2 regions of the Arthrobacter sp. sptzw42 genome follow, and region 2 is predicted to be linked to the other one. Evidence: riboswitches for the same ligand, from Rfam matches in the RefSeq annotation. Region 2 holds a riboswitch; the other holds the start of a gene.
The links. Region 2 has a riboswitch for S-adenosylmethionine ahead of AC5RT4_RS01615 (bifunctional o-acetylhomoserine/o-acetylserine sulfhydrylase). Riboswitches for the same ligand answer to the same signal wherever they lie in the genome.

Region 1 (15,364 bases), on a different contig from region 2:
AGGGTGGCTGCCGACGACGCCCCGGATGACTTTCGGGACCTCGAAACGGAAGACAAAACCGTTTACGACGACGACGGGATGGGCTTGAGTGCCGAACTTAAGCTGGAGCAGATTGAGACGCAGACGCGGCCCTGCCTGGAGTACGGTGTGCTGCTGGAACAAATCCGGGCAGGGCGGACGCTCGCTGACAACGCTGCCAGGCAGAACAATGCCCGGGTGGCGGCATTGGCCACCTCGCCCCTCGGGTTATCGAGCCATACCACTCCCGATCCCCGCTATGCCAGGATGCTGGAACGATTTGGCTTGACCGCACAGGAGCAGCTGACCTGCGGCTTCCACGTCCACACCTACGTTGAGTCCCCTGACGAGGGCGTGGCCGTGCTGGACCGGATCCGGGACAAGCTTGCGGTCCTGACCGCTGTCAGTGCCAACTCGCCTTTTTGGAACGGACTTCAGACCGGTTTCGAGAGCTACCGTACCCAGGCGTGGAACCGCTGGCCCACTGCCGGTCCAGCCGGGATCTATGGGACCTATTCTGCCTATCGACGCGTGGTCACCCGGCTGCTGGACAGCGGAGTCATGCTGGACGAAGGGATGCTCTACTTCGATGCCCGACTGTCACGGAACCACCCCACTGTGGAGGTCCGTGTGGCAGACGTTTGCCTCCGGGCCGAGGATGCAGCCCTTCTTGCCGTTCTCGTCCGTGCGCTCGTGGAGACGGCGGGCCGTGAGTGGCGCCAGGGCATCGATCCGGCGCCGGTGCCCACCGTACTCTTGCGGATGGCCTCCTGGCAGGCCAGCAGCGGAGGACTCAGCGGAGAGCTGTTGGACTTCGGCTCCTTCCGGCCGGCGCGCGCCGCAGACGTAGTGCGTTCACTGGTGGACTATCTCGCGCCGGTATTGCAGGAGCAGGGCGAGCTTTCCCTTGCCCGGCAAGGGGTGGAGGACGTCATTGCCCGTGGAACTGGGGCAGCTGAACAGCGCCGCATCCGCGACAGAGCTTTGGCCGCTGCAGCACCTGAGGATTTGGGCTTCGGCGCAGTGGTGAGGCATGCGGTAGAGGTGACGATGCGTGGCACCCTGGATCTGTCGAAGGTCGAAGAAACGCCCGATCTGCTGCGGGTTCGTCAGCCCTAGTAGGCGGGAAGGGCAGCAGGGCGTCCTCGAGGACCAGCTCAGCTGTGAAGCGCGGGTCACAAGTAACGGGTTCGTGCCATACTCGGCGGGTGACGGCCTCGTATTCCTTTGAAGCAGAACTTTGGCTGTACCCCGGTGAGGCAGGATGGCATTTTGTGACCCTGCCTCCGGACATCGCTGATGACATCCGGGTCCGCGCTGCAGGTGCCGGGACGGCATTCGGCTCGATCAAGGTCACCGCGAAGGTCGGAGAGCACTCCTGGCAGACCTCGCTGTTCCGGGACACCAAGAGCGATTCCTACCTTTTGCCGGTGAAGAAGGAGACCAGGGACAAAGCGCAGGTCGGTGCAGGTGACGGCATTGCCGTCCAGCTCTCCGTCTAGGCTAAATCTGCTTCAGCGCCTGTTCGAGGTCGCCGATCAGGTCGTCCACGTCCTCCAGCCCCACGGATAGCCGCACCACGCCGTCGCTCAGGCCGATGGCTGCGCGGCCCTCCGGACCCATCGCGCGGTGAGTAGTGGTGGCGGGGTGGGTAATGAGGGACTTTGAGTCGCCCAGGTTATTGGAGATATCGATGATGCGGAGGCCGTCCAGCAGCGCAAAGGCAGCCTCCTTGCCCGAGCGGGCACCCGTCGTCGCCAGTTCCAGGGTCAGGACCGTCCCGCCGGCACTCATCTGCCGGGCCGCCAGCTCGTACTGCGGGTGCGACTTCAGGAGCGGGTACTTCACCCAGCTCACGGCAGGCTGCTGTTCCAGCCATTCGGCCAGCTGCAGGGCTGACGCCGAGGAGTGGTTGACGCGGAGGGCCATTGTCTCCAGGCCCTTGGTAAGCACCCAGGCGTTGAAGGCGGACAGCGATGGACCGGTGTGGCGCATCAGCTGCTTGACCGGGCCGTCAATGAATTCCTTGGTGCCCAGGATGGCGCCGCCCAGCACCCGGCCCTGGCCGTCGATGTGCTTGGTGCCGGAGTAGACAATCACGTCGGCGCTGAGCTGGCCGCAGCGCTGCAGCAGGGGAGTGGCGAAAACGTTGTCCACCACCACAGTGGCACCTGCGGCATGTGCCAGCTTACTGACCGCGGCGATGTCCACGATTTCCTGCATGGGGTTGGACGGGGATTCAAAAAACACAGCGGTGGTGGGCTCGGACAACGCAGAGCGCCACTGCTCCAGGTCAGGCCCGTCCACAAAAACCGTTTCGACACCCCAGCGCGGAAGGATCTCGTTCAGGATCACGAAGCAGGAACCGAACAGGGACCGGGCGGCCACCACGCGGTCACCTGCAGCCAGCAGGGCACCCAAAGCGGTGAAGACCGCGGACATGCCCGACGCCGTCGCAAAGCATGCCTCGGTTCCCTCGAGGAGGCGGAGCCGTTCCTGGAAGGTGGCCACGGACGGGTTGCCGTAGCGGGAGTACACAAAGCGCTCGTCCTCACCGGTGAAGGCCCGTTCAGCAGCGGCTGCGGATTCGTACACGAACCCGGAATTCAGGAACACGGCCTCGCTGGTTTCCTGGAAATTGGTGCGGTCCAGCCCGCCGCGCACGGCCTGGGTGTTGCTGCTCCAGCCGGCGGCGTCTTCGTTGAAGGTCACTTAGTTCTTTCCGAGGTTGGTGGGCAGGCCGCGGTTCTTCCAGCCGTTGACGGTGCGTTCGCCGTAGCGGTCCGGCTCGCCCTCGAAGCCCTCCAGCACGTTGTAGGACGTAAAGCCGGCCTGGGTGGCAGCAATCGCAGCCGCGATGGACCGCTGCCCCGAGCGGCACAGGAAGATCAGCTCCGTCGATGAGTCCTCCGGAGCCTGCTGGGCGAGGGAACTGATGAAGTCGGGGTTGGGAATGCCGCCCGGAAACGTCCACTGGATGAACAGCGGATCATTGTCGGTGGCCTTGGTGTCAGGAATGCCGATGTGGGCCCATTCGCCCTCGGTCCGCACATCCACGAGGATGGCTCCCTGCTCCAGTTTGTCCCACGCCTCCTGGGGCGTCAGGTCTCCCGCGTAGCTCATGCGTGGCCCTCGCCGTCGAACTCGAGGTCCTCGCCGGCGGCCTCAAGGTTATCCACCGCGGTGGCAACGGCGGCATCAGCGGAGGCGATCGCTGCCGGAAGGACCAGGGCCTGCGCCACTATCACCTGGCCGTCGTTGGTGGTGGCGGCCGGGCTGCCGTGAAGCACGTAGCCCTCGGCCAGGGCGGCCGAAATCCGTTCACAGAAAGTCCGGTCGTCCGGGCCGGTGACGAGCCGGTACGAAAGTCTCTCTTCAGGGGCAGGTGCGTCAGACACGACGGATCTCCTTCTCTCACGCTTGCAACACGATTCGGTCGATATGCCGAGTATTCACCTGAGGCACCCCGCCGCGGAAGGAGGGTTGCCGACCGGTTAGTCAGGGCTTGGCACCGGTACTCATTACTCCCAAAAAACGTAACACTTGGCGGGCATGCCCGCACCGCCGTCGTCGTCATGTTCCGTAACTGAACCGGCCCTGCCCGCTGAGCGGCCGGCACGCCAGTTTCGGTAACGCACGACGGCGGGACTCGCCCCGGCGTCAAGGCACCTGGCGTGCTGCACATATTGATGCCGGATAAAGTTCTTTTGGGGCAGGCCGCCCCGTCATTGGAGTATCAGCTTCGGGGGTCCCATCAGCACGTCATCAGCCGCCGCGCCCAAGCGCGGGCACAACAGCCCGCTGCCTGCCCGGACTTCCCGCAACGGCTTGCTGGTCCTGACCCGCGCCACGGCCGCCTTCCTTGTTTTGATGCTGATGGCAGTCCTGCTGATAGTGCTGCCGGCGGGACCAGCCCGTGCGGCAGAGACCTTTCCGGGCGACGGCAAGCCGCTGCTGGGCGCTGTGCTGGAATGGGGCGAGGACACCGCTGCCGGTTTCGCCGGCCGCCTGGGTGCCTCACCGGCCCTGCTCGGGCACGACATAGCCATCCCGTTCCGCGCCTCGGAGAAAAATGACATCCGGGGCTTCCTGGAACAGTCAGGTGAACAAGGCGCACATGCAATGCTCACGGTGCAGCCCACGGTTCCGCTGGACCAGATCACTGCAGACACCGCTTCAGCATTCGCCGGCGAAGTGGCCGATCTGACAGGCAACTTCAAAGGCCACGTGCTGATCCGTTTTGCCCCCGACATGAATGCCAGCTGGGTGGAATGGGGCCAGCAGCCCAGCGCCTACCGGTCCGCCTTCCAGGCCGTCGCCGCAGCCTTCAACAATCTCGACGGCGGCCGTACCGCCATGGTGTGGGAGCCCTACCTGGGCAAGGACTACCCCTTCAACCGGCACCGGAATGCGCCGGTGCCGGGAAGCGAAGGTTTCGCCCTGCTCGATACCAACCGCGACGGCGCGTGGGACGGCTCGGACGCGGCCTATAGCCCTTACTATCCGGGGGACGAGGCGGTGGACTGGGTGGGGCTGACAGCATTCCACGACGACACGGCCGGCGGGGCGCCCGTCAATACCGTTCCCCGGCAGGGCGAACTTCAGGAAATGCTTACTGCATCGGGTAGCGAAAACTTTTACGCAACGTATTCGGAGGGTAAAGATAAGCCGTTCCTGCTGCAGACGTCCGCCTTCTACAGCCCGGCGTCCGGCGGCGCCACCGAAATGGAGATCAAAGCCTCCTGGTGGGACCAGGTCCTCGGCGCCGCAGGATCAACCGAATTCACCAGGACCGCCGCGGTGGTGTGGGATGAACGCACAAACACCAGAGACACGGGTGTGGCTGGCATCAACTGGCTGCTCACCGGGAACCCTGCCATCGCAGACGCAGCCCGGCAGAGGCTGCAGGCTTCCCCGCTGGTCACCGGGCCGGTCACGGAGGTTGTGGCAGGCAGCGGGCACGTGCGGGCCAACACCCTTTCAGGCCCTGCTTCCTGGACTGTTGCCGCGGCGCTGGTCATTCTGCTCGTGGCGCTATGGCAGGTTCCCCGGCGCGTGAACGCGGCAACAGCGTGGGCTTACGCCGACTCCTCCTCCAGGGATTCCCGGGTGGACCTGCTGCGGGGACTGGCCATCGTCTTTGTGGTGGTCAACCACCTGGGGATGACGTCGCTGTTTCAGTTGCTCACCCAGGAGGCCGTGGGCTTCGTGTCCGGGGCGGAGCTCTTTGTCCTCTTCTCCGGCCTGGTGGTGGGCATGGTGTACGGACCAAGGGTCAAGGAAGACTTCGGGACAGTGGTGGACCTGACCTCGCGGCGGGCGGGAAAGCTGTACCTCACGGCGCTGGTGGTCCTTCTGGGGGTGTTCCTGGCCTCGCTGTTGCCCTTCTTCCAAACCGACACCCTAACCACGTTCGTGGACCAAGGCACCGGCGGGGCCGGGTCCGACGCCGCCGGCCGCACCTACGACCTGTACGCCGGCATGGAGTCACTGTTCCAGTTTCCTGTGCCGCCCCAGGTCCTGCCGGCCATCCTGCTGCTGCAGGTCGGCCCGTGGCAGTTCAACATCATGGGCCTGTACGTAGTGCTGCTCCTTGCCAGCCCACTGATCCTGGCGGCCCTTAACCGCGGCAAAACCCTGTGGGTACTGGCGGCCACCCTGGCCGTGTATGCAATGGGAGCGGCGACGCGGTTCCGCATCCTGCCTTCCCAGTTCGAGGATTCGTTCCCGCTGCTGGTGTGGCAGGTGCTGTTTGTCATCGGCCTGGTGGCTGGGTTCCACCGGCACAGGGTGGTTGCCTGGCTCGCCGGACACACGGGGATCGTGCTGGCGTGCACGGCGGCAGCGCTCGTCTTCGCCTTCCTGTCCTGGGGCAACCCGTATCTGGCCAACGGCTTCGATGTGCGGCTCGGCCTTGTGCCGGATGCGGCGTACAGGACCATGTACGACCTCTTTTTTGGCCGCACGTATCTGGCTCCGGGCCGGCTCCTCAACGTCATGGTCCTGGTGGTGGCCGCCTACGCCTTCCTGACGGCTTACTGGAAGCCGGTGGAACGGGCCCTGGGCTGGTTCCTGATTCCCCTGGGCCGGGCAACCTTGTACGTCTTCATCCTCCACGTAGCGCTCATCGCCGTAATCGCCAACATTCCGGCTCTTCGGCAGGGTGACGTGTTGCTGAACACCGCAGCCTACGCACTGGTGCTGGGACTGTTGTGGGTAATGGTCCGCACCCGATTCCTCTTCCGGTTCATCCCCACCTAAGGAAACCTTTGAAGGCTGCCGGAGGCAAATAACTAAAACAAAAGGCGTGAAGCGCTGCCGGCTGGGCAGCGCTTCACGCCTTTCTGGTTCTTCGATGCCTATACGAGCCCCGGGGAACTCGCCAGGATGTAGTCAGTGGCGGCCGGGCCCTTCATGCGGAGGCCGTTGCAGCCGGGGGTGATCCGGTGTTTCATGGCTGCCCAAAAAGAGGCTTCCCTCCCGGGGACCTGCTGGTTGATGTAGCACCAACTGGTGTAAAGCCCGTAGAGGCGGTCGTCATTGAGGTTGTGGCCAGAGGACTGGTCCAGGTAAGTGGCTTCTTGGAGAAAAATATCGAACTGCGAATGTGCCATGACGGCGTCCCTTCGCTAAGTGCGTGTGTACCGCCGTTCGGCTACAGCAGCGAGAGACTCAATGCCCTGCACGGGGCCATGGAGTAATGATCAGCTCCTTTGGAGCGGATAGCTGGGGCGGTGCTAGTGCCTTATCTACAATGTAGACCTTACTAGTAGGCTACACATTCAGCAAGCGTTTGGAATTACCCTCAGTCTCCGGCTACTCGAAGGAAGCCCGCCGGCGGTCAGTGAGACGGGTGTTCAAAATATCCGGTGCATTGACTTTGAAGCGGCGGCGGTCATCACTGTGGCTGAGAACCTGATGTAGTGGGCTTTCTCGCCGGGTTGCCATGGTTCCAGGCCCAGGCGGTCCACCGCATCCCTGTCCTGCTGGTCCTCCAGCAGTGCGGTGTCGCCCCGCACCACACCCTACGGCTGATGGGGCGCCAGGAACATGGCCCCAAAGGCAAAACCTATTCGATTGCCGCGAACAGCTCGTTCAGCTCCGCGGTGAGCTCTTTTTGCACCGACGGGGTGCCCACCTCTTTGCCGTCAATGCGGTTCACCGGGGCCAGCATGCGCACGCTGGAAATCAGCCAGACGGCGTCCGCGTCCAGCAGGTCCTGGGGCTCCAGCGGACCGTACCCCAGTTCCCACCCGGCCGTTTTCGCGGCCGCAAACAAAGCACCCTGGGAGGTACCCGCCAGGATGCCGCTGTCCAGCTGTGGAGTGATGAGCCGCTTGACGGGAGCGCCGTCGTCGGACGCTTCCAGGTGCGCCATCAGAACAGTTGACGTTGGTCCCTCCAGCACGCGGCCGTCCGAGGAGATGAAGATGACGTCATCGGCGCCCTGTTTGTGGGCGTGCCGCAAGGCAGCCATGTTGACGGCGTAGGAGAGCGTCTTCGCGCCAAGCAGCAGCCAGGGTGCACGTTCGGCAACCTCACTGTCGTAGCCCCGGTCAAGGAGGATGACGTCGATGCCTGCCTCGCGCTGGCGGCGTCCGGCCGACCCGACAGGAGAAACCTGCACCCACGACGTGGGGGCCGGGGCACCCTCAACTCCCCGGGTCACTACCAGCTTGACCACCAGTTCGTCGTCGGACCCGGCCACGGGCGGGTGCTGGGTCCGGTGTTCGGACAGGGCTGTGGCGATGGCGCGGCGCCATTCCTCCTCGCGGGGAATGGTCAGGTCCAGTGCTGCTGCGGATCCCGCCAGACGGTCCAGGTGCGCCTGGATTTTCCGGACGCTGCCGTCCACGGCAAGCATGGTCTCGAAGATGCCGTCGCCGCGGGTCGCACCCTGGTCCGTGACCAACAACTGGGGTTTGGACGCATCGGCCAGCCGGCCGTCCGGGAACGCGGGGTCGAGGAATACAAGAACCACAGAAGCTGGAGAGGTCATGGCTCCAGCTTAGTGCGGCGTCCCTGCGGATAAGCTGGGCAGAGTGCCCTGGCCGGAATCCGTCCGCCGGGAGCCCATCCTCCGGGGGGAATACACGTGTTGTGGCCATTTTCGCTTGCCGGTTCCGCGCCGACATGGATCGTGGTGCTGCTGGCCGTCGCCGACCTGGTGATCCGGGTGCTGGCCCTGGGCATCATCCCCGGCAACCGGCGGCCCACCACAGCGATGGCGTGGCTGCTGGGCATCTTTTTTGTCCCGTTTCTGGGCATCATCCTCTTCCTGCTGTTCGGCAACTTCCAGCTGTCCAAACGACGGCGGGAGCAGCAGCAGCAGGTCAACGAGCGGGTGCGCGCCGGGATCTCCTCGCTGGCGGACGTGGAGAGCGACTACCCGGGCCCCGAATGGGTGAGGTCCGCGGCGGAGTTGAACCGGCGGCTGGGCTCACTGCCCATGGTGGACGGCAATTCCGTGGAGCTTATCCCCGGCTACCCGGACTCGATCCTGCACATGACGCAGGCGGTGCGGAAGGCGAAAAAGTTCGTAAATGCCGAGTTCTACATCATGAGCACGGACCACATCACCGACGAGCTCCTGACGGCGCTTGAGGAAGCGGCCGAACGGGGCGTGGAAGTCCGGGTGCTGTTCGACCATATCGGCACCCTCCGGGTCAAGGGCTACAACCGGCTCCTGAAACGGCTCAAGGCCAGCAAGATCCAGTGGAAGCGCATGCTTCCGCTCCTGCCCATCCACGGCCAGTGGCGCCGCCCCGACCTGCGGAACCACCGCAAAATCATGGTGATCGACGGCGAGACCGCCTTCACCGGCTCGCAGAACCTGATTGAGCCGTCCTACAACAACCCGAGGCACCGCAAGGCGGGCCGGGAGTGGGTGGAGCTGATGGCCCGCCTGCATGGGCCGATCGTCACCACCCTCAACGTCGTTTTTGCCACCGACTGGCTCAGTGAGACCGACGAATCCCTGGAACACCAACTGCAGCTCCCGGCGGATGCGCGTCCCGGCAACGTCACGGCGCAGGTGGTGCCCAGCGGCCCGGGATTCATCACGGAAAACAACCTGAGGCTCTTCAATACCCTCATCTACTCCGCCCAGCGCCGGATCTCCATCTGCAGCCCGTACTTCGTCCCGGACGATTCGCTGCTCTACGCCATCACCACCGCTGCCCAGCGCGGGGTTGACGTGGAGCTGTTCGTCTCCGAGAAGGGCGACCAGTTCCTGGTCCACCATGCCCAGCGCTCCTACTATGAGGCCCTTCTGGAAGCCGGCGTCCGGATTTACCTGTACAAAGCCCCGTTTGTGCTCCACGCCAAGCACTTCACCATCGACGACGAAGTGGCCGTCCTCGGATCCAGCAACATGGACATGCGCTCCTTCTCACTGAACCTGGAGGTGTCGGTAATGCTGCTTGGCGCCGACATTGTCACCAAGATGCGTGCCGTGGAAGACACTTACCGGGATATTTCGCATGAGCTTAAGCTGGCGGACTGGCTCAACCGGCCACTCGCAGCACGCTATGTGGACAATGTGGCGAGGCTGACAGCCACCGTCCAGTAACAGGCGGGCCTCGTCTAAACGTCAGGAAACTCCGCGCCAAGGGTCGAGAGGACGCCGAAGGCCTTGGTCCGGATCTCCTCATATTCGTCATCAGGGTCCGAGTCGGCGGTAATGGCGCCGCCGACGCCGAGCGTCAGTTCCACCGTCCCGTCACCTTCCCCGCGGATCACCAAAGTCCGGATGGCGACGGCGAGGTCCGTTGCGCCGTTCAGGGAGAAGTATCCGACGGCGCCGGAGTACAGTCCGCGCCCTTCGCCTTCCAGCCGGTCCAGGATGGCCATGGTGCTGATCTTGGGTGCACCGGTCATGGAACCGGCAGGGAAGCAGGCTGCCACAGCTTCGGCACGGGATGATCCGCGCCGCAGCTGCGCGTCGATGGTACTCACCATTTGGTGAACGGTGGCGTAGCTTTCGATGGCACAGAGCCTGCTCACCGTTACGGAACCGGGGACCGCGAAATGGCTGAGGTCGTTGCGCAGAAGGTCAACGATCATGATGTTCTCGGCGCGGTCCTTCAAGGACGTTTCGAGGTCCCACCGCAGCTGCTCATCTTCCGCCGAATCAGCGGCCCGGCGGCGGGTTCCCTTGATGGGTTCGGCGCGCATGCCGCCGTCGGACCCCAACTTCAGGAAGCGCTCGGGGGAGGTGCTGGCCACCGTGAGGCCGCCGAATCTCAAGTAGCTGGCGAAGGGGGCCGGGTTTTTGCGGCGGAGGTCCAGGTAGGTTTGCCACGGGTCCAGCTCAGCGGCCGGAACATTGGCAATAAGCGTAGTGGTCAGGCACACCTCGTAGGTGTTACCTTCAGCGATCTCGTGCTGCGCCGCGGCGATTTTCGCCTTGTAGGCGCCGCTGGTATCGCGGCTCCGGAACACGGGCACCGCCGGAAGTACGACGCCGCTGCTGCCGCCCGCTTGGGCGGTCAGGGCGGCCGGTGCGGCGGAGCGGGAAGCAGCTTCCACGGCTGCCCGCGCCTGGCCAAGCCACTGGTCTGCGTCAGGAACAGCCAGGGCCAGGAGCCAGGCACTGCCGGCGGCGTGGTCCAGTACTACGCCCCTGCCGGCGAAGATCAGGGCGGCATCGGGGGTGGGTGAAGAGAGATCGGCGCCCCCGGTTTCCCGCTTGAGTTCGTACCCCAGGCATCCCAGCCAGCCGAGCGTAAAATCTCCGGGATAACCGTCCGGGATGCTGACCCCGTCTCCGCCCCACACCGTATCGAGCCAGCGGAAGAAGGAGCCTTCCACAGTGGCTGTGGCGCAGCCTGCGCGGATCACGCTCTCGCCGGAGCGGTGCGTCACCGACTGGCCGGACTGGCCGGCGTCGTCCGCCATGATGCTGAAGCGGCTGCGCTCGGCAGCGGCGGACGCGGGCGGGAAAGTTCTGGTTCCGGCCGGGCCGTCCGCGTTGGAAGAGTCCAGCCAAACGGCATTGGGTGAGCCGCCGTAGAGCGAATGGAACAGCGTAGCCGCATCCGGGCGCAGGTCCAGGCGCTCGGCGTGAAGGCTTAGGCCGCGGCGGGCGGACAGTTCGGGGGAAAGGGCAGTGGCCAGGCCGGGGAGGTACGGCAGGAGCTGCAGGACATCGGAGGGGGCGCTGCCGTCGGCCCGGTTCAGGACGCGTACGTCGGCGTGGCGCGGGACGTCGTCGCCGTTCAGCCACTCCTCTTCCTGGGCCGCCCATTGGTCCCAGTAGGGTTCGTAGGTCCCGCCGTCCCGGTCCAGGGCGCGGGTGCGCCGCACGTCCTCCGGAGAGTCCGCCCAAATGACGGCGCTGAGAAGTGGGCGCGCGGCGCCGGCAGCGGACCCGACTCCCTCTACGATCACAATCTCGGCGGGCAGCGTGACGCGGACGTCGCCGTCGTAATGTTTATCCCAGTCCCAGCTTGTCCAGGTAGCCGCATCCCCCCGGCTCAAGGGTTCGAGGACGGTGGCGACATAGCGGTCGATGCCGGCCATCAGCCCATTCCAGCCGGGGTAGATGTCCTCGAGGTGGAACAGCGCGACCTTGTGATGGGCGCGCAGCCGCGCCGCCAGTTCGACCGCGAGCGTTGTCTTCCCTGCGCCGGAGCGCCCGTCAATGGCGATGATGACGGGGGCTGGGCTCATGGGTTAGAGCGTACCTTTTTCCCCGCCGGGCTTTCATCTGTGCAGTAGCTGGGCATCTTTGATGACGGCACCCTTGATGTGGTTCACGAGCCCGGGCAGCGCGTCGTGGATCTGGCGCCAGACGGCGTCGAAATCGGACTGGCCGCCGTACCAGGGATCCTCGATGCCCTGGTCCAGCAGGTCCTTTTCCGCCAGCAGGGGATCAAAACTGCGCAGCATGCGGACCTTATCCCTGGACTCCTGGTCCGGAGCCGCTTCGGTGAGCCAGGCGTAATGGTCAATGTCCAGGGCCAGGATGAGGTCCCGTTCGCGGAACCACGCCGGATGCCATTCCCGGGCGCGGTGTTTATCGGAGGGAAGCTTCGTTGCCGACAACCGGCGTGCGGCCCGCGGGTCGATGGGCCGGCCTGCTTCGTAGCCGGTGGTGCCTGCGGAGTCGACGGTGACCACGGTGTCCAGCCCCTCGCGTTGCAGCGCCGCAGCGAGCATGAACTCTGCCATGGGGGAGCGGCAGATATTTCCGGTGCAGACGGCGATGACGCGGTATGGGCTCGACACTGAGTTCATGTAGTAAGCATGCGTGCTAATGGCCCCTGTTGGCTAGCGGCAGTTTCACAAAGGTTGACTTTTTTGTAAAGAAATTTTGCAGCCCCGTCATACTCCTTGATACGCCCGGTGCAGTGCGATGAAGGTCAGTGGAGGAAAGCCAGCAGGATGCCCACGGCGACAAAGAGGATGCCGAACGCGCGGTTGAGGATCAGCTGCCCCCGGGCGCTGTGCGTGAACCGTTCGAAGGACCGTGCTGCGGCGGCAAAGAAGAACCACATCACCAAGATGTCGATGGCCACAACCGTCGCCGTAAGAACTGCGTACTGGGCCAGGAGCGGCTGCTCGGGACGGATGAACTGGGGCATAAAAGCCAGGAAGAAAACAATTGCCTTCGGGTTCAGCAGATTCACCCAGAGCCCGCGCCGAAAAATGGACCAGGCAGGCTCGTTCCGAAGGCCCGCAATCTTTTCCTGCCCAAGGTCCGGCTTGCTGAGGAACTGCCGGATGCCCAGGTAAACCAGGTACGCGGCGCCAGCATAGCGGATGACGTTGAAGGCCACAGGGGAACTGGCCACCAGCACCCCCACGCCAAGAGCCACGATCACCACATGGATGACCAGCGCTGCCTGCTGCCCGAGGATGCCCCAAATGGAGCGGCGGAAGCCGGCGTTCAGGGAGTTGCTCATGGTGTTGATGGCTCCGGCGCCGGGGGTGAAACTGATCAGGGCGCCGGCGCCGGCCAGGGCAAGCCAAAGTGAGAATTGCACCAGTAAAGCTTAGTGGCAGCTATGGACACGATCAGTACCAGCGGCGGTTTGACGTTGCCTGCACACCGCCGCGGATCTATGCCCGCGCTATGACCTCGCCGTTGGGGATCAGGAACCAGCCGTCGTCGGTGGAGCCCCAGCGGTGCCAGCCGGCGGAAATCCGGGCAAGGTCCGCAGGGTTGGCGAACCCGTATTCCAGCGCCTGTTCAGCAAACGCTGAGTGCAGGACGCGCTCACCCCAGACCCGGGCCTGCCAGCGCCGCTGCTGGCCTGTGGCATAAAGCCAGTTGCTGCTGCTGGGCGCGACGTCGGTGAAGCCCGCGGACTGGGCCCAGCTGACAAGCCGCCGCCCGGCGTCGGGCTCTGCTCCGTTGCGCCGCGCGATGCGCTGGTACAGCTCCATCCACTCGTCCAGCTCGGGGATGGCGGGGTACCAGCTCATGCCATGGAAGTCGGCGTCGCGTACTGCAACAATCCCGCCGGGCTTTGCGACCCGGCGCATCTCCCGCAGCGCCTCCACCGGGTCGGTCAGGTGCTGCAGGACCTGGTGGGCGTGGACGACGTCGAACGTTTCGTCCTCGAAGTCGAGGTCGTAGATGTTGCCGGCCACGAACTCGACGTTGGCGACCTCCCGCTCGGCGGCGAGGGCCTTTGCCTGGGCGATAATGTCCGGGGAGCGGTCCAGCCCGGTGACCTTTCCGGGGGTGACCAGGGCGGCGAAATCACAGGTGATGCTGCCCGGCCCGCAGCCGACGTCGAGCACTTCAACCCCCGGCCTCAGGTGCGGCAGGACAAACGCCGCGGAATTCTCGGCCGTCCTGGCGGCATGGGCCCGGACCACCGACTCGTGGTGGCCGTGCGTGTAAACGTCGTCTTCAGGCTGCTGCGCACTCATAATCAAACGCTACCCCCCAACCGGGTAACTCCCACTGTCGTTTCGGGCCGTAAGACGACGCTGGCGCGACCTACTTGCGCGCCGTGGGAGAACCGGGCGTGTTGGCCGATTCTTCCCGTGCGGCCACCGTGGCTTCCACCATGGCCGTCATGAACCGGGTCACCGTCTCCAGCTCCTCCGGGCTGAAATCCGCCATGGCGCTCCCCATCCGCCGCGAGAGGGGAGCGAAAATGGCTCCGCCGTCCTGGAATGCCTTGGGTGTCATCCGCAGGTGGACCTGCCGGCGGTCCGAACTGTCGCGCTCGCGCACCACATGCCCGGAGTTGTCCAGCCTGTCGATCAGCGCGGTGGTGGCAGGCGAGCTGAGGTTCAGTTCCTTGCGGAGGAGCCCCGGCGTGACCGTGCCGCCGGCGGCAGTGTGGCGCATGATCACTGCCAGTGCATTCAGGTCCGTCCGGTGCATGTCCTTGCGCCCGCCCGCTGAGTCCACGTAGCGGTTGGCCTCCAGCGTGAACTCCTGAAGGAGCCGAACCAGCGGATGCGGGCCCTCACCCGTGGGAGGGCCGGTGATGGCGGCAGTTTCCTCGCCGGTCATGCCCCTCCAATGTGTGCCTTAAGCGGGAACTCTCCGCTGTGGACGGCAGTCGTGCTGCCGGGCCGTATTGACGGATATTACTTCAGGAGCGCCCGCCCGCCCTCATCGGTGCCGGAGAGAAAAAGCTAGGTAAACACTTATCTCCATCGCAGAGATACTTTAATATGGAACCAATTCTACTCCTGCCCAGCACTAGGAAGGCCCCATGAACTCCCACTCCCATGCCAAGGAACGCGTCCCGTTCTGGCTGCGCTGGCTGCTTCCCGTGATCCTGGTCTTGACGTGGCTGGCCCTTGCAGGGGTGGGCGGTCCCACCTTCGGTCGCCTGGAAGAGGTCTCCTCCAACGATCAAGCGTCTTTCCTGCCCGCCAGCGCCGAGGCAACCGCCGCGCGTGACTGGCAAGCAAAGTTCCGGGACTCCGATGAAGTTCCCGGCGTCATCGTCCTGGAGGGCGAGGAAGCTTTGAGTCCGGAACAGCTGGGCGACATTGCAAGCCTCCGGACAGAGCTTGAAGGCCTCGAGCTCGGCAGCGCCGTGATCGGACCCATCCCCTCCGAGGACGGCAAGGCAGTCCAGTTCATCGCCCCGATTGATTCTTCCGCCGAGATCAAGGAGGCCGTCCAGGAACTGCGGGACACCGTGGCCGAGGCGGCACCGGAAGGCCTGCGCACGTTCGTTACCGGTCCTGCCGGGCTTGCTGCCGATCTCACCGCAGCCTTTGCCGGCATCGATGGAATCCTCCTGCTCGTGGCGCTGGCCGCCGTGTTCGTGATCCTGCTGGTTGTCTACCGCTCACTGCTGCTTCCCATCGTGGTGCTCCTGACCTCGGTCTTCGCACTGTGCGCGGCGATCCTGCTGGTCTTTGG
Region 2 (15,364 bases):
ACCCGCTATGTGGCAATGGGCGATTCCTTCACCGAGGGCATCGGCGATCCCGAGCCCTCGAGCCCCGGCGGCTACCGCGGCTGGGCGGACCGTGTGGCGGAGGAACTGGGCCGCACCCAGCCCGACTTCGCCTATGCCAACCTCGCCGTGCGCGGCCGGTTGCTGCAGCAGATCGTGGACCAGCAGCTTGCCCCGTGCCTGGCACTGAAGCCGGACCTGGTGACCCTCTCGGCCGGCGGCAACGATCTCATCCGCCCTGGCGGTGACCCCGACGCGCTCGCCGAAAAACTCGATTCCGTGGTGCAGATCCTGGCGATGGGCGGCGCCACCGTGGTCCTCTTTAACGGCCCCGACACCGGCTCGTCAGTGCTGGGCAGGATCCGCAGCAAGGTTGCCATCTACAACGAGAACCTTCGCACCGTGGCTGCCCGGCACGACGCCGTTATCGCGGACATGTGGTCCCTGCGCCAGCTCAGCGATCCCCAGATGTGGGACCAGGACCGCCTGCATTTCTCTCCGCTGGGCCACCACACCATCGCGGCCATGGTGCTGGACTCGCTGAACGTTGAGCACACACTGGAGCCGCTCCAGCCCAAGCCTGTGCCTTCCCGCACCTGGCGCGAGGCGCGCTCCGGTGACCTGGTGTGGGCGCGCGAGTACTTTGTGCCCTGGGTGCTGCGCCGGCTGCGGCACCAGTCCTCCGGAGATGGAATCACCGCCAAGCGTCCGACGCCGGGGCCAGTCTTTGGCCCCGGCGTGCCGTTGGGATCCGGCGAGGGTCCTTTGGGCACCACCGAGGCTGCCAGGCGCTAGCGCCCGCAGGATAATCCCGACGGCGGCCAGTTCAGGCGGGCAGGCATGGAACCCCATGCGGTGGTGCGGATGCGGCTTCGGTCCCAGCTGCTCCGGGCACCTGCCGCGGCCTCTCCCGAAGCGGCACTCCGGAGGCTCCTGGCCGTGCAGGCACAGGAGTTTCCGTACGCCCGGTGGAGTCTCGCCCAGCGCGTATCGGCCGCCGGACGTGCACCCGTGACGGCTGCTGACATTGAACAGGCTGTGGCGGACGGCCGGATCCTGCGCACCCACATCCTCCGGCCCACCTGGCACTTCGTTCACCGGGACGATCTGCGCTGGCTCCGTGCGCTCTCCGGGCCACGGCTTGAGCAGGCCAATGCCTTCACCTACCGCAGCACCGGCATTGACGCGGCCGCTGCCGCGCGGAGCGCCGACGTGCTGGCACGGGCTGTTGCGGACGGAAACCACCTGACCCGTGAAGGCCTTGCGGACCGGCTGCGCGGGGCCGGGTTTACGGCGAAGGGCCTGGAGCTGGCCTACCTGATTATGCATGCCGAAATCAGCGGTGTCCTGGTGAGCGGGACGCCCGTGCGAAGCCGTGGCGGAGCGTTGAAGCAGACATACGCGCTTTTTGAAGAGCGGGTTCCCGCCGGGCCAGGGACGGCGCCCACCCGGGAGGAGGCGTTGGCCGAACTCGCCCGCCGCTATTTCACTGGCCGCGGTCCTGCCACAGCCAAGGACTGCGCCGACTGGTCGGGAATGACCATGACGGACGTCAGGAAGGGCCTGCAGCTCACCCTGGAAACTGAACCGGGGGCTCTCGCCTCAGCCCTTATAGACGGCGTCTTGTTCTATTACAGTCCTGAAGCCGCCGGCACTGGCGCCCGCGATGCTGAGTCCGGCAGTCCTGAAGCCGGGGCAGGAGACGGAGCCGCCGTCTCACCGGAAGGCCGGCCCCGGATCGACCTGGTCCAGTGCTACGACGAATACATCATGGGTTATTCCGCCACCCGGCACTACCTCGGGGGCAGCGCACCCGCTTTTCCCTCTGAAGGCCAGCCGATGCACGTGGTGCTGCTGGACGGGAAGATGGCCGGCGCCTGGCGGCATACGCTGCTTCCCGGCCGCTGCGAGCTGGATATCCGGCTGTCACTCTCCGCTGGGACGCCGGGTTCTCCAGTGGCCGCGGCAGTGCAGGAAGCAGTGGACCGGTACGGCGCATTCACCGGGCTCCCGGCCGTTCGCGTGCACTCCGGGGCTAAGCTTGAGGGACACATATGAGAGGCACGGCACCGTGAGCAACTTGTTTTTCTGGATCATCATTTTGTCATTCCTGATCCCGATGGCCATGCGGATGTACCGGAAGTCTGTGGCCCGCAGGAACCAGGAGCAGAGCTTCCTGGGGCGCTACCCCGAGCAGTTCCCGGGCGGAGGCCAGTTCCCGGGCTCAGCCGGCCCGCAGAACAAACAGCCCCGGGACGGCTTCACCCAGCAGGACTACTTCAGCGGCGGATTCCGCGGCCTTGACCGGCCCCAGCCGCTGCCGCCCGTCCAGCCGGTCCCGCCGATGGACCAGCAGTTCCCGCCGTACGGGCAGCAACAGCATGGGCAATACCAGCAGGGCCAGCCGGTGCAGGGACAACCCCAGGTGCCCCAGCAGCCGGCCGCCCCTGCAACTCCCCCGCCGCCGTCGGCCCCGCAGGGCTACCGCGCGCGCAGGCTGGCGGAGCTGGATGAGAAGTACAGCAACGGCGAACTGTCCGTTGAGGAGTACATGGCCCGCCGCGGCGAGATCATGAACGGCTGACGCGCCTCAGTCGACCTGCGGAAAGCCCAGGTCGATGACCGACGTCGCGGGGTCCGGCCACCGGGTGGTGACCACTTTGCCCCTGGTGTAGAAGCGGATACTGTCCGGCCCGTACATGTGCGTGTCACCGAACAGCGAGTTCTTCCAGCCGCCGAAGGAGAAGGTGCCCACCGGCACCGGGATGGGCACGTTCACGCCCACCATGCCCGCCTCCGCGTCGAACTCGAACTGCCGGGCGGCGCCGCCGTCACGGGTGAAGATGGCAACGCCGTTGCCGAACTCGTTGTCGTTGACCAGTTGGACGGCGTCATTGTAGGTATCCACGCGGACAACGGACAGGACAGGCCCGAAGATTTCGTCGTCGTACACCTTCATGCCCGGCTTGACGTTGTCCACCAGGCTGACGCCAATAAAGAACCCGTCTGAATCGAACTGCTGCGAGCGGCCGTCAACAACCACCGTGGCCCCTTCGTCCTCTGCGCCTGCCACGTAGGAGGCCACCCGCTCACGGTGCTCCGCCGTAATCAACGGGCCCATCTGCGATGCCGGGTCCGTGCCCGGGCCGATGGTGAGCGTCGCCATCCGGCTCTTGATGGCCGCCACGAGGTCGTCAGCGACGTTGCCCACCGCAACAAGCACGCTCACTGCCATGCACCGCTCACCCGCTGAGCCGTAGGCAGCCGACACGGCCGCGTCGGCTGCCATGTCCAGGTCCGCGTCAGGCAGGACCACCATATGGTTTTTGGCCCCGCCCAGTGCCTGGACCCGTTTGCCGTGGTCCGCCGCGCGCTTGTAGATGGACTGCGCGATGGGCGTTGAGCCCACGAAGCTGACGGCTTTCACGTCCTGGTGCTCAAGCAGGACATCCACCGCTTCCTTGTCTCCCTGGACCACGTTCAGCACGCCGGCGGGCAGCCCCGCTTCCGCGAAGACTTCCGCGATGAATACGGCCGATGAGGGATCCTTTTCGCTCGGCTTCAGGAGGACGGTGTTGCCGCACGCCAGTGCACTGCCGATCATCCACAGCGGCACCATGGCCGGGAAGTTGAACGGGGTGATGCAGGCCACCACGCCTACAGGCTGCCGGACGGAGTGAACGTCCACGCCGCTGGAAACCTGCTCAGAGCGTTCCCCCTTGAGCATGTGGGAGAGCCCGGTGGCGAACTCGATGTTCTCGAGCCCGCGGGAAATCTCCCCTTCGGCGTCGGAAAGCACCTTGCCGTGCTCGCTGGTAAGGACGGCAGCCAGTTCGGACTTGCGCTGGTTAAGGATTTCGCGGACGCGGAAGAAGATGTTGGTCCGCTTGGCCAGGCTCGTTGCCCGCCACGCCGGCAGTGCGGCCTTGGCCGCGGCGATGGCTTCCTCCACGCGGGCGGCCGAAGCCAGCGCCACCTGCTTTTCCTGCTCTCCTGTGGCGGGGTTGAAGACGGGGCCGAAGCGTTCCGCGTCGGTGACGCGGCTGCCGTTGATGTAATGCGGGATGGTTTGCATGAAAGTCTCTCTTCTACTTTGCTGAATCCAGGGAACCGTCAACGAGCTTGATGATCATGGAGCAGTCCTTGCCGGACTCGCCCGCATCGATAAGGCGCTGGTACAGCTGCTGGACGTGCTTGCCGATTTCCAGGGGCGTGCCGGTGTCTTCCGCAGCGCTGATGGCCAAGCCGATGTCCTTGTTTGCCAGTTCGGCGGTGAACGTGGGCGCAAAGTCGTTGTTGGATGCCGCGGTGGGGACGACGCCGGGAACGGGGTACCAGGTGCGCAAGGCCCAGCTGTCCCCGGAGGAGACGGAGGCGATATCCCAAAACACCTTCTTGTCGAGGCCAAGCCGGTCCGCCAGCACGGCGCCCTCGGCTGTAGAGGCAAGGTTGATCAGGAGCATCAGGTTGTTGCAGATTTTGGCCGCCTGGCCGGTGGTGGCTCCGCCGGTGGGGATGATGTTTGCGGCCATCGGTTGGATGAAGCCGGCAGCATCGGCCACGGCACCAGTTTCACCGCCGACCATAAAGGTGAGTGTTCCGGCTGCCGCGCCGCTCATCCCGCCTGAGACAGGGGCATCAACGAAGCGGAAGCCGGCGGCAGCGGCGGCGTCGTGCAGCTCCTTTGCTGCGGCGATATCGATAGTGGAGGAATCGACCAGGAGGGTGCGCGTATCGGCATGGGCCAGCACCCCGTCCGCGCCCAGGTAGACGGCCCTGGCGTGTTCGCCCTTCGGCAGCATGGTGAAGACGACGTCGGCGCCGGCCACAGCCTCGGCGATGCTTCCCACCGGTTTGACCCCTCCGGCCTCCGCTGCGGCGAGCGCGGCGGGGTTGAGGTCGAATCCCCGTACGTCGTGGCCCGCCTTGGCGAGGTTCCCCGACATGGAACCGCCCATATTCCCCAACCCAATCCAACCGACTACTGCCATGGTCCAAGCTCCTTTGCTGTGTCCCCGGCCGAAGGCAGCCGGAAGGTCTGTGTCCACCATCACACCCCTGTTACAGTGCAATCAAGGGGAAAAAACACAGACAGTATGTGCACTGATGCACACGGATGGAAGGTGATGAGTGGCGCGGCTACCGAGTCCGGACGACCTGCTGATTTTGCTGACCGTGGCCCGGCTGGGGCGTTTCAATGCCGTCGCAGAAACGCTTGGTACCACGCACACCACTATTTCCCGGCGGATCCTCGCCCTCGACAAGCAACTGGGCGGGCGCACGCTGGAGCGCAGCCCGCACGGGTGGGAATTGACGGAGCTGGGCGCTTCGGCCGTCGCCGCGGCCGAGAGGATCGAGGAAACCCTGGGTTCCCTGGCTGCGGTCACAGGCCAGGACCGGGACGCTCTCGCCGGCATGGTGCGGATCAGCACCTCTGACGGTTTCGGCGCCGAATTCGTCACGCCTGCGCTGGTCCGGCTGCAGCACCGGCATCCCATGCTCAATGTTGAGATGCTCAGTGCCACGCGCAAGGTCAGCCAGAACCGCTCCGGCGTGGACCTGGAGGTGGTGGTGGGACGCACGGACGTGAGCAACGCGCAGGCCATCTTCCTGACCAACTACTTCCTGCGGCTCTACGCCAGCCCCGCCTACGCCGCCCGGAGGGGATTACCGGAAACGCCCGACGGTGTGCGGCAGCATGGCTTCGTCTCCTACGTGGAGTCGGCACTTCAGGTGGCCGAACTGGGCCACCGGTCCTCGCAGCTGCCGATGCCTAAGTCCAGTTTCCAGGCGACGAGCATTTTCGCCCAGGTGGAGGCGGTACGCCGCGGTGCCGGCATCGGGTTGCTTCCCAGCTTTATGGTGGCCCGGGATCCAGGGTTCGTTCCGGTGCTCCGGGACTCCTTCCAGCGCCAGGTGCCCATCTGGGCAGTGGCCCGGCCGGAAGCGCTGCGGTCCGCCAGGGTGCAGGCCGTGATTGCTGCGCTGCAGGAAGAGGTGGCGGAACGCCAGGATCTGTTGGCAGCCTGATGCGGCGGGCGCGTGATCCTGCTGCAATTGGAGCAGGATCCATGTCAGGCCTGGAAGAGCCGCCTTACCACCTGTCCTGCGGCGAGCGCATCGAGGCCTTCGTTGATCTCCTCCAGCGGCCGGGTGTCCGTGTGCAGCAGCTCAACGGGGAGCCTGCCCTCCCGCCAGTACCGGAGATAGAGGGGGATGTCCCGGCCTGGAACGGCGTCGCCCATATAGGACCCGAGCAGCCGCTTGCCCGCTCCCGCGAACTGGAGCGCGGGCACCGTCAGCTCCGCAGTGGGGTGCGGCAGTCCCACGGAGACCACGGCGCCGCCGCGGGTCACGTGTTCAAGGCAGGAGGTGATGACACGTGCTGATCCCACAGCTTCGATGGCAGTGTCCACGCCGTCACCCGCGGCCTCAGCAATAAGACGGGAAGCCTCGTCCGGCGTCCCCACCGCCGTGGCGCCGCACTTCAGGGCGAGCCCGTGTTTGCCGGCATTCGGGTCGATGGCAATCACGGAGGAGGCACCCGCGAGAGCGGCGGCCATAACGGCCGAAAGCCCCACGGCGCCGAGTCCGAAGACCGCCACTGACTGGCCGGGCTGGACTGCAGCGGTGTTCATTACCGCTCCCATTCCGGTGAGTACGGCGCACCCGAACATTGCTGCAACAGTGTCCGGGACGTCGTCGTCGATAACCACCACCGATTCCCGCGCCACCACTGCATAGTCGGCGAACGCCGAGACCCCCAGGTGGTGGTTGATCCGTTCCCCTGCAGGCGTCCGCAGCAGGGCCTCGCCGTGCAGGAGGTCCCCGGTCCCGTTGACTTCCGCAGCGCGGTGGCAGAGTGCGGGGCGGCCTGCCCGGCACGCGCGGCAGGCACCGCAGCTGGGGACGAAGACGAGGACCACGTGGTCTCCGGGGGAAACATCCGTCACGCCCTCCCCCACTGCGGCAACGCGTCCTACGGCCTCGTGCCCCAGTGCCATGGGAAGGGGCCGGACGCGGGAACCGTCCACCACTGACAGGTCGGAGTGGCACAGGCTTGAGCAGGTGATGGTGATGCCCAGCTCGCCGGCCCGGGGTTCCGGCCGGTCGAGCTCCTCGACCCGAAGGGGGTGCGCGTCGGTGTAGCTCGTTCCGGGCGGGACAGTGGAGTAAAGAACGGCTGCTTTCATGGGAAATCCTGACTTCGTCGATGGGGCTGACGGCCGAACTGCCCGGGCCTGCGTTGTCGCGGGTCGGGCAGTCTGCGTGTTGTGCGGTGGCGGGTGCCGGAGCCTACTTCTTGGCCGCTGCCAGCAGGTCGGCCGTGCCCTTGGCGTCTGCCGCGTCCACGTCGTGGAGCGAGATGCCACGGGTCTCCTTGAGGAAGAACACCGAGATGGCGGTCACGATGCAGGCACCGAGCAGGTACAGGGCCACCGGGGTGGAGGACTTGAAGTTGCTCAAGAGTGCAGTGGCGATGATCGGTGCCAGCGAACCGGCAACGATGGAGGTGACCTGGTAGCCCAGGGAGACGCCAGAGTAGCGCATCCGGGTGGGGAACATCTCGGCCATGATTGACGGCTGCCCTGCGTACATCAGCGCGTGGAAGAGGAGGCCGATGGTGATGGCGGCCAGGATGACGATGTCGTTGGCGGTGTCCATCATGGGGAAGGCGAAAAAGCCCCAGGTTCCGCCGAGGATGGCGCCCGCCATGTAGACCGGCCGGCGGCCGAAGCTGTCGGACATCTTTCCCACGAGCGGGACAGCGCAGAAGTGGATGAAGTGCGCCACCAGCAGGAGCAGGAGGATCCGGGAGGTGTCGGTCTGGACGACCACTTTCAGGTAGGTGATGGAGAACGTCACCACGAGGTAGTACAGGATGTTCTCGGCGAAACGCAGGCCCATGGCGGTGAAGACACCGCGGGGGTAGCGGCGAAAGACTTCGGCGACGCCGTAGCCCTTCTTCTCGACGGTGACTTCCTTGCGGGCTTCGATGAAGATCGGGGCGTCCTGGACCTTGGTGCGGATGTAGTAGCCGACGATCACGATCACGGCCGAGAGCCAGAAGGCGACGCGCCAGCCCCAGCCGAGGAATGCTTCCTGGGAAAGCGTGGCAGAAAGGGTGAACAGCACGCCGGTGGCCAGGAGGTTGCCGAGGGGAACGGCGGACTGCGGCCAGCTGGACCAGAACCCGCGGGACTTGTTCGGGCTGTGCTCGGCAACGAGCAGCACGGCGCCGCCCCACTCCCCGCCGACGGCGAAGCCCTGGACGAAGCGCAGGAACACCAGGAGGGCCGGGGCCCAGTAACCGATCTGGGCAAAGGTGGGCAGGCATCCCATGAGGAAGGTGGCCACGCCCACCAGGATGATGCTCAGCTGCAGCAACTGCTTGCGGCCGAACTTGTCCCCGAAGTGGCCGAAGACAATGCCGCCGATCGGGCGGGCCACGAAGCCTACGGCGTAAGTAACGAAGGCAGCGATGATGCCGTCGAGTTCCGTCCCTGAGTTGGGGAAGAACATTTTGCCGAACACCAGGGTGGCGGCCGAGGCATAAAGGAAAAACTCATACCACTCAACTACGGTGCCGGCCATGGAGGCCGTCACTACTTTCCTCAGGCCTGTGGATTTGACGTCGGTTTCCTCTGGCCGCCGTGCGGCGGAGTGTTCCGTACTCATGTGAACTCCTTCGGCGTCGTCTTCGACACCACTGGGACAGTCTGTAGCGGATGCGTGTGGTTTTGGTCACGAACCGCCGGGTCCCATCGAGTATGGTCCTCCCAAACGCGCAGCTCAACGCCGAATGATGCAGAGTGCATCTGCATTAATGCACACGGGCAGGCTTGTGGGGCCGGGGCTACTCCGAAAGATGGTCCCGCAGCTGGCTCCCCAGCTGGGCGATCTCCGTGAGGAATCCGTCGTGCCCGATGGGTGCCTCGATAAGGTGGACGTCTACCTCGCCGGGGAGGGCACGGGCCAGTTCCCATGACTGGGACGGGAAGTAGAGCCGGTCAGAGTCCACCGCCGCTACAAAGAACCGTGCAGTGCAAGCGGACAGGGTCTGGACGAGGGCTCCACGCCCCCTGCAGATGTCATGGCTCATGAGCGCTTCGGTGATGGCGATATAGCTGTTGGCGTCAAACCTCTGGACCAGTTTGCTGCCCTGGTGGTCCAGGTAGCTTTCCACCTGGTAGCGCCCGCGCGCTGCAAGCTGCTCGCCTTGAAACGGTGATTCGGGAGCCTGCGGCGCACGGCCGAACCTGCCGTCCAGCTCGACCGGAGAGCGGTACGTGATGTGGGCGATCCGCCGGGCGAGGGCCAGCCCCTCCTCGGGGGCGGGGCCGCCGTAGTAGTCGCCGCCGTTGAAGTTGGCGTCCTGCCGGATGGCGAGCGTCTGTGCCTGGGCGAAGGCGATCTGTTCTGCCGTGCTCGCGGCACCAATGGAGATCACGGCGCAGCGCTGCACCCGTTCCGGAAAGGTGACGGCCCATTCGAGGGCGCGGGCGCCGCCCATTGAGCCGCCCAACACGGCGTACCAGCTCCGGATTCCGAGCTGGTCTGCCAGCCGGGCTTCGGCCACGGTGCTGTCCCGCAGGGTCACCAGCGGAAAACGCGAACCCCACGGTTTTCCGTCCGGGGCAGGCGACGAGGGCCCGGTCGAGCCGTAGCAGCCGCCCACAATATTTACGGACACCACGAAGAAGCGGTTGGTATCCACTGGTGCGTCCGGCCCGGCGAGTTGTTCCCACCAACCGGGCTCCTCGGTGTCGCCCCGGGTCACGTGGGTGCTGCCGGTCAGTGCATGTTCGATCAGGACGGCGTTGCTGCCGTCCTCGTTCAGGGTGCCCCAGGTTTCGTAGGCCACAACAACGTCCGGCAGGTAACCGCCGGCTTCGAGCTTCAGCCCGCCGATGGAGGCGTAGCGGACAATGCCGTGTTCGGGGACAGTTGTACGGGTGACGGTAACCGTCATGGCAAGACCTCTTCTACGCGCTTGCCCGCCGTCATATGACCGGCAGGCCAGGTCTTCACCCGGGGCACCCCGCCGCGGAAGGAGGGTTGCCGGCCAGCAAGCCGGGGCTGTCACTGGCACTCATGACCTGGTTCGAGTGTACGAAACAGCCCCTGCCTGCCGCCAAGAGTGTGACTGGTTGTGACTTCCCCGGCCCGTTGCTGCCCCCGGGCGCCCACCCTGTGGGAGGGCTAGGCTCCGGTGGCCTCCTTGGCCGCGCGGAAGCCGGCTTCGAGGTCGGCCAGGATGTCATCGATATGTTCGATCCCCACCGAAAGCCGCACCAGGCCGGGGTTCACGCCCGCCACCACCTGCTGCTCGGGCGACAGCTGGCTGTGGGTGGTCGACGCCGGATGGATCACCAGCGACCGGACGTCGCCGATGTTCGCCACGTGGGAGTGCAGCTCCAGCGCGTCTACAAAACGCTTGCCCGCCTCCGCGCCACCGGCAAGGTTGAACGACACGATGGCGCCGGTCCCCTTGGGGCCGTATTTGCGGCCCCGCTCGTACCAGGGGCTGGAGGGAAGCCCCGCATAGGCGACCGATTCGACGTCGTCACGCGCTTCCAGCCACTGGGCAACTTCCAGGGCGTTGGCAACATGCCGTTCCACCCGCAGGCTCAGCGTCTCCAGACCCTGGGCGATGAGGAAGGCGTTGAAAGGCGACACCGCCGAGCCGAGGTCCCGCAGCAGCTGCACACGGGCCTTCAGGATGTAGGACAGGTTCGCGCCGAGGGCACCGTCTGCGCCGAGATCGCGGGCGTAGACAAGCCCGTTGTAGGTGGGGTCCGGGGTGTTGAAGCCCGGGAACCGGGCAGGGTCCTTGCCAAAGTCGAACTTTCCGGAGTCGACGATCACTCCGGCAATGGCGGAGCCATGGCCGCCGAGGTACTTGGTGGCTGAGTGCACCACAATGTCAGCACCCCATTCGAGCGGCCGGATCAGGTACGGGGTGGACAGGGTGTTGTCCACGATCAGTGGAACGCCGGCGTCGTGCGCCACCTGGGACACGCCTTCGATGTCCAGGACGTCCTGCCGCGGATTGGACACCACTTCGCCGAAGAAGAGCTTGGTGTTGGGCTGGACTGCCCCGCGCCACTGGTCCAGGTTGTCCGGATCTGCCACGAAGGTGACTGAAATCCCGAATTTCTTGAGTGTATGGGCAAAGAGGTTGTAGGTGCCGCCGTAGAGGCTGGGGCTGGCGACGATGTGGTCCCCTGCCTCGGCGATGTTCAGGACGGCAAAGGTCTCGGCGGCCTGGCCGGAGCTGAGCAGCAACGCTCCCAGGCCGCCTTCCAGGCTGGCGATCCGCTGCTCCACCGCTTCCTGCGTGGGATTGCCGATCCTGGTGTAAATGGGTGCCAGCTCGGCCAGGGCAAAGCGGTTGGCGGCGCTTTCAGCGCTGGGGAAGACAAAGGACGTGGTCTGGTAGATGGGAAGGGCCCGGGCGCCGGTGGCACCGTCCGGCTCCTGCCCTGCGTGGATCTGGCGGGTTTCAAAAGACCATCCGTTGGACAAGTAAGGCTCCTTTGACATGGGCCCGGCATGCTGGGAAGCACCGCGGGCCGCGCTTGCCATCCGGCCGTTGCCGGACAACCAGGTCCTCACCCGGGGCACCCCACCGCGGGTGGAGGGTTGCCGGCCAGCAAGCCGGGGCTTCGTGCTGGCACTCATGACCTGAGCTCAGTGTAGGAACGTGCAGACACGGCCGAACAGGATTATGACGAACATAGTCCTCAAGATTTCGGGGACCTGCGCAGAAAAACCAGTGCTTCCACGGGAAAATCCCAGTAAGGGTTGCCTTAGCTGAGAGCCCGATCACAAAGTGCCAAGATGTTGCCATGCGCATGGATCACGTCTCTTACGCCTGTGAACACGATGGCCTGGCTGCCACCACCGAACGTATCTCCTCTGCCCTCGGCGTTGAGGCAGTGAAGGGCGGGGTACACCCGCGGTTCGGAACCCGGAATATGATCATCCCGCTTGCGGGACACAAGTACCTCGAAGTGGTGGAGGTCCTGGACCACCCCGCTTCGGACAAGGCTCCCTTCGGACAGGCAGTGCGTGCGCGGTCTGCCGCCGGCGGCGGCTGGATGGGCTGGTGCGTCGAGGTTGACGACCTGGCACCATTCGAAGAGCGCCTTGGCCGCTCCTCGGTCAACGGAAACCGTAAGTTTCCCGACGGCCGCGAACTGGTCTGGAAACAGATCGGCATCCTCGGTCTGATCGCAGACCCGCAGGTTCCGTACATGCTCAAGTGGGAGGGCGACCCGACCCTGCACCCGTCCAACGCCTACGAAAGCAACGTCAAGATGAGCTGCCTGACCATTGCCGGTTCGGCTGAGCGCGTTACTGAATGGCTGGGTGAGCCGGTAGAGAAGCCGCTCGAGGACGTGGCCGTGGAGTGGGTGGCACCGCACGGAACCCCCGGGATCCTTTCGGTGACGTTCGAGACCGCCAACGGAGCCGTCACGATCTGATTGTCCCTGGCGGAGTTGCGGGGCTGATGCCCGGGCTTCCGTACGGTCGGATATACCAGCCCGCTCTTTCCTGAGCTTCGGCCGCCATCAGCAGGTGACAACGGCGCCACCCGCTGATGGCGGCCGAATCCACTTCGCGGCGTATTGCGGCGGGTTAAGTTCCTCGGAACCCGGGCCGGCAGTTGAGCCTCTCGAAACCCTGGCCGCAGTTGGAAGCGAAACCTGCCGGAGGAATGTCAGACCCCCTTGTCATCATGGGTGTATGGGAAAAGCGGCGGTAGCGAAGGCGTTTGAGGACATCAATGCCGCTATTTCCGTGCTCAATGCCGAGGCGAAGGGATGCGGTTCGGAGCCGTTCTCGACTGCTGATCCGCTGGCCGGGCTGGCTGATGGCTGCCTGGACATCCTTACCGGGGCCTCCGCGGTCCAGGCCCGGATGTCGGCGTTAGTGGTCAACGCTACAGCGACGTACGCCGAGTCTGCACGGGCGGCCGCTCCGCCGAACGCGCCCGTGCAGGAACAGGAAATGGCCATCGCCGCGGAAATCGGCTGCCTCCTGACCCTCAGCAGCCGGGCCGCCGGCGCCCTGCTGGCTCAGTCCCATGCCCTGACCACGTCCCTGCCCCTGGCCCTGGCCGCCCTCGAAACCGGGACGATCTCTTGGCTGCACGCCCTGGCCATGATCGAGGAAACCGCGACCCTCGACCCCGCAGGCGCCGCGGCCCTGGAAGCGCACTTCCTGAACCCGGACACCACGAAACCCGGCACCGCCGCGCCGATCGGGGACATCCCCGCATACCGGTCTAAAGCCAAAGCCCGGACCTGGCGCGAGCGCCACCACGCCGAGTCCATCGAACAGCGGCACATCAGGGGTGTGGCGGACCGGCGGGTGGAATACCGGCCGGACCAGGACGGGATGGCCTGGCTCTCCGCCTACCTGCCCGCTGACCAGGCGGTAGCGGGCTGGAACCGGCTCACCGCCCTCGCCCGCGGACTCCAGGGCCCCAACGAACACCGCACCCTCACCCAACTGCGGGCCGACCAGTTCGCCGGAGCCCTCCTCAGCAGCGGGGACATGATCAGCGGCGGAACCACTACCGGCAGCAGTGACGATACAGGCGCAGACGCAGGCCCGGCTGCAGACTCTGATGCAGGTACAGGAACGCATCGTGGGCCATCGTCATCGATCCGGCCACAGGTACTGGTCACCGTGCCCGTGTTCTCCCTGCTCGGCCTCACCGACGAACCCGCCATGCTGGACGGCTACGGACCCATCCCGCCCTCGATGGTTAGAGACCTCGTCACCAACGGCGCCAACTCGTTCTACCGGGTCCTCGTGGACCCCCGCGACGGCGCGCCACTGGAGATCGGTCGGACCAGCTACCGCCTCACCAAAGCCATGAAGAAAGCGCTCCAGCTCCGGGACGGCAAATGCACGTTCCCCGGGTGCAGCAACAACTCCCTGGACAACGAAGCCGACCACCTCACCGCCTGGCACCACGGCGGAACCACCGGAATCAGCAACCTCGGCCAGCTCTGCCCCACGCACCACCGCCTCAAACACGCCACCGCCTGGAAACCCACCAGGGCCACCAGCACCCAACCGCCGGGCTGGACCTCACCCACCGGCAGGCACTACAAACCCGAACACCACGACTGGGAACCACCACACTTGCCACGCCAACTCCAGACCGTGCCGGAAGACGCTACGCGCGGCCACGTGGACTTTGTCCTCGTCGCGCACTCCCCCGGAGAGGACTGCATCGAACGGTTCCTGCACGCGCGCGGCGGTTGACCTTCACGGATTTTGAGCCTTTACCCCAGTCCTATGGCCTTGCCGAACAGGCTGAAGCCGACGAAGGCCACGATGTCCAGCACGGCATGGGCGATCACCAGGGGCATGACGCGGCGCGTCCGGGTATACAGCCACGCGAAAACGAGGCCCATCACCACGTTGCCGATGAAGGGGCCAAAGCCCTGGTACAGATGATAGGTGCCGCGGAGCACCGAGCTCACGACGATGGACAGCGGTACGCTCCAGCCGAACTTCCCAAAGCGGTTCAACAGGTAGCCCACCACGATGACTTCCTCCACCACGGCATGGCGCACTGCCGAGAGGATCAGCACCGGCACTGTCCACCAATACGCGTCGAGCGCACTGGGAATGATGGCCGTAGTAATTCCAAGAGCCCTCCCCGCGGCGTAAAGGCCAAGGGACGGGATACCTATCAGAGCCGCCAGTCCCAACCCCTGGAACAGGTCCCGGCCAGGCCGCTCGAAGTTGAATCCGAGCTTGCGGAAAGCCGAACCCGCGTTGCTGTCACCGGAGGCTGCCTGCCGCTGGTCCGTGAGGAAGTAAATCACCAGCAGCACGGGCACCAGCGCGAAGATGATGTCCAGCAGTTGGTAGGTCAGGTCAAAGTATTCACGAGTGCTCTGGGAGCGGTTGAGCGTGGACGTGCCTTCTGCCAGCGGCGCCCGTGTCATCTTGTCCAGTAGCTGCACCACCGAGTAGACCGCAGACTGGCCCAGGGACAGGCCCAGGACAATCCAGACTTCAATCTTCAAACGACGGCGGGAGGGAACCAGCATGTACCCATCTTGCCTGCAGTTCCTGGTTCCGGGCTGATTGCCCTTACCGTCCGGCTGGCACACAGCTGAAACTAGCTGGCAGCCACAGTCACTTCCGTACCGTTGGCTTCAAAGGCCGCCTTGTCCCGTGCCGAGATTCCTGAATCCGTAATGAGGCGGGTGAAGTTGTAGCCGTCCATGGTGGCAAAGGCGCGCACCCCTACTTTGGACGAGTCAGCCAACACATAAGAAACGCGTGCCCTGCTGGCTAGCAGGGCGTTCAC

Region 1: it holds a riboswitch for S-adenosylmethionine, as region 2 does, so the genes downstream of both, AC5RT4_RS04270 (DUF1737 domain-containing protein) here and AC5RT4_RS01615 (bifunctional o-acetylhomoserine/o-acetylserine sulfhydrylase) in region 2, are expected to answer to the same signal.

What each region holds. Positions count from the first base shown of each region.
Region 1 covers NZ_JBNHEX010000003.1:42,480-57,843, forward strand. The annotation lists gene AC5RT4_RS04250 (glutamate--cysteine ligase 2) at 1-1,137, shown strand, start outside; gene AC5RT4_RS04255 (DUF1905 domain-containing protein) at 1,227-1,520, shown strand; gene AC5RT4_RS04260 (O-succinylhomoserine sulfhydrylase) at 1,522-2,730, opposite strand; gene AC5RT4_RS04265 (rhodanese-like domain-containing protein) at 2,731-3,141, opposite strand; gene AC5RT4_RS04270 (DUF1737 domain-containing protein) at 3,138-3,416, opposite strand; SAM riboswitch class IV at 3,430-3,544, opposite strand; gene opgC (OpgC domain-containing protein) at 3,889-6,279, shown strand; gene AC5RT4_RS04280 (hypothetical protein) at 6,378-6,632, opposite strand; gene AC5RT4_RS04285 (hypothetical protein) at 6,876-7,037, opposite strand; gene AC5RT4_RS04290 (aminodeoxychorismate lyase) at 7,088-8,017, opposite strand; gene cls (cardiolipin synthase) at 8,114-9,589, shown strand; gene AC5RT4_RS04300 (chorismate-binding protein) at 9,604-11,691, opposite strand; gene AC5RT4_RS04305 (low molecular weight protein-tyrosine-phosphatase) at 11,725-12,258, opposite strand; gene AC5RT4_RS04310 (LysE family transporter) at 12,384-13,007, opposite strand; gene AC5RT4_RS04315 (methyltransferase domain-containing protein) at 13,084-13,902, opposite strand; gene AC5RT4_RS04320 (MarR family winged helix-turn-helix transcriptional regulator) at 13,973-14,497, opposite strand; gene AC5RT4_RS04325 (MMPL family transporter) at 14,703-15,364, shown strand, end outside.
Region 2 covers NZ_JBNHEX010000001.1:354,837-370,200, reverse strand. The annotation lists gene AC5RT4_RS01660 (SGNH/GDSL hydrolase family protein) at 1-813, shown strand, start outside; gene AC5RT4_RS01655 (winged helix DNA-binding domain-containing protein) at 859-2,076, shown strand; gene AC5RT4_RS01650 (hypothetical protein) at 2,090-2,602, shown strand; gene AC5RT4_RS01645 (CoA-acylating methylmalonate-semialdehyde dehydrogenase) at 2,609-4,093, opposite strand; gene mmsB (3-hydroxyisobutyrate dehydrogenase) at 4,107-5,009, opposite strand; gene AC5RT4_RS01635 (LysR family transcriptional regulator) at 5,149-6,048, shown strand; gene AC5RT4_RS01630 (zinc-binding dehydrogenase) at 6,093-7,211, opposite strand; gene AC5RT4_RS01625 (MFS transporter) at 7,315-8,697, opposite strand; gene metX (homoserine O-acetyltransferase MetX) at 8,876-9,991, opposite strand; SAM riboswitch class IV at 10,004-10,119, opposite strand; gene AC5RT4_RS01615 (bifunctional o-acetylhomoserine/o-acetylserine sulfhydrylase) at 10,222-11,547, opposite strand; SAM riboswitch class IV at 11,592-11,707, opposite strand; gene AC5RT4_RS01610 (VOC family protein) at 11,871-12,509, shown strand; gene AC5RT4_RS01605 (HNH endonuclease signature motif containing protein) at 12,772-14,304, shown strand; gene AC5RT4_RS01600 (CPBP family intramembrane glutamic endopeptidase) at 14,325-15,101, opposite strand; gene AC5RT4_RS01595 (DeoR/GlpR family DNA-binding transcription regulator) at 15,173-15,364, opposite strand, start outside.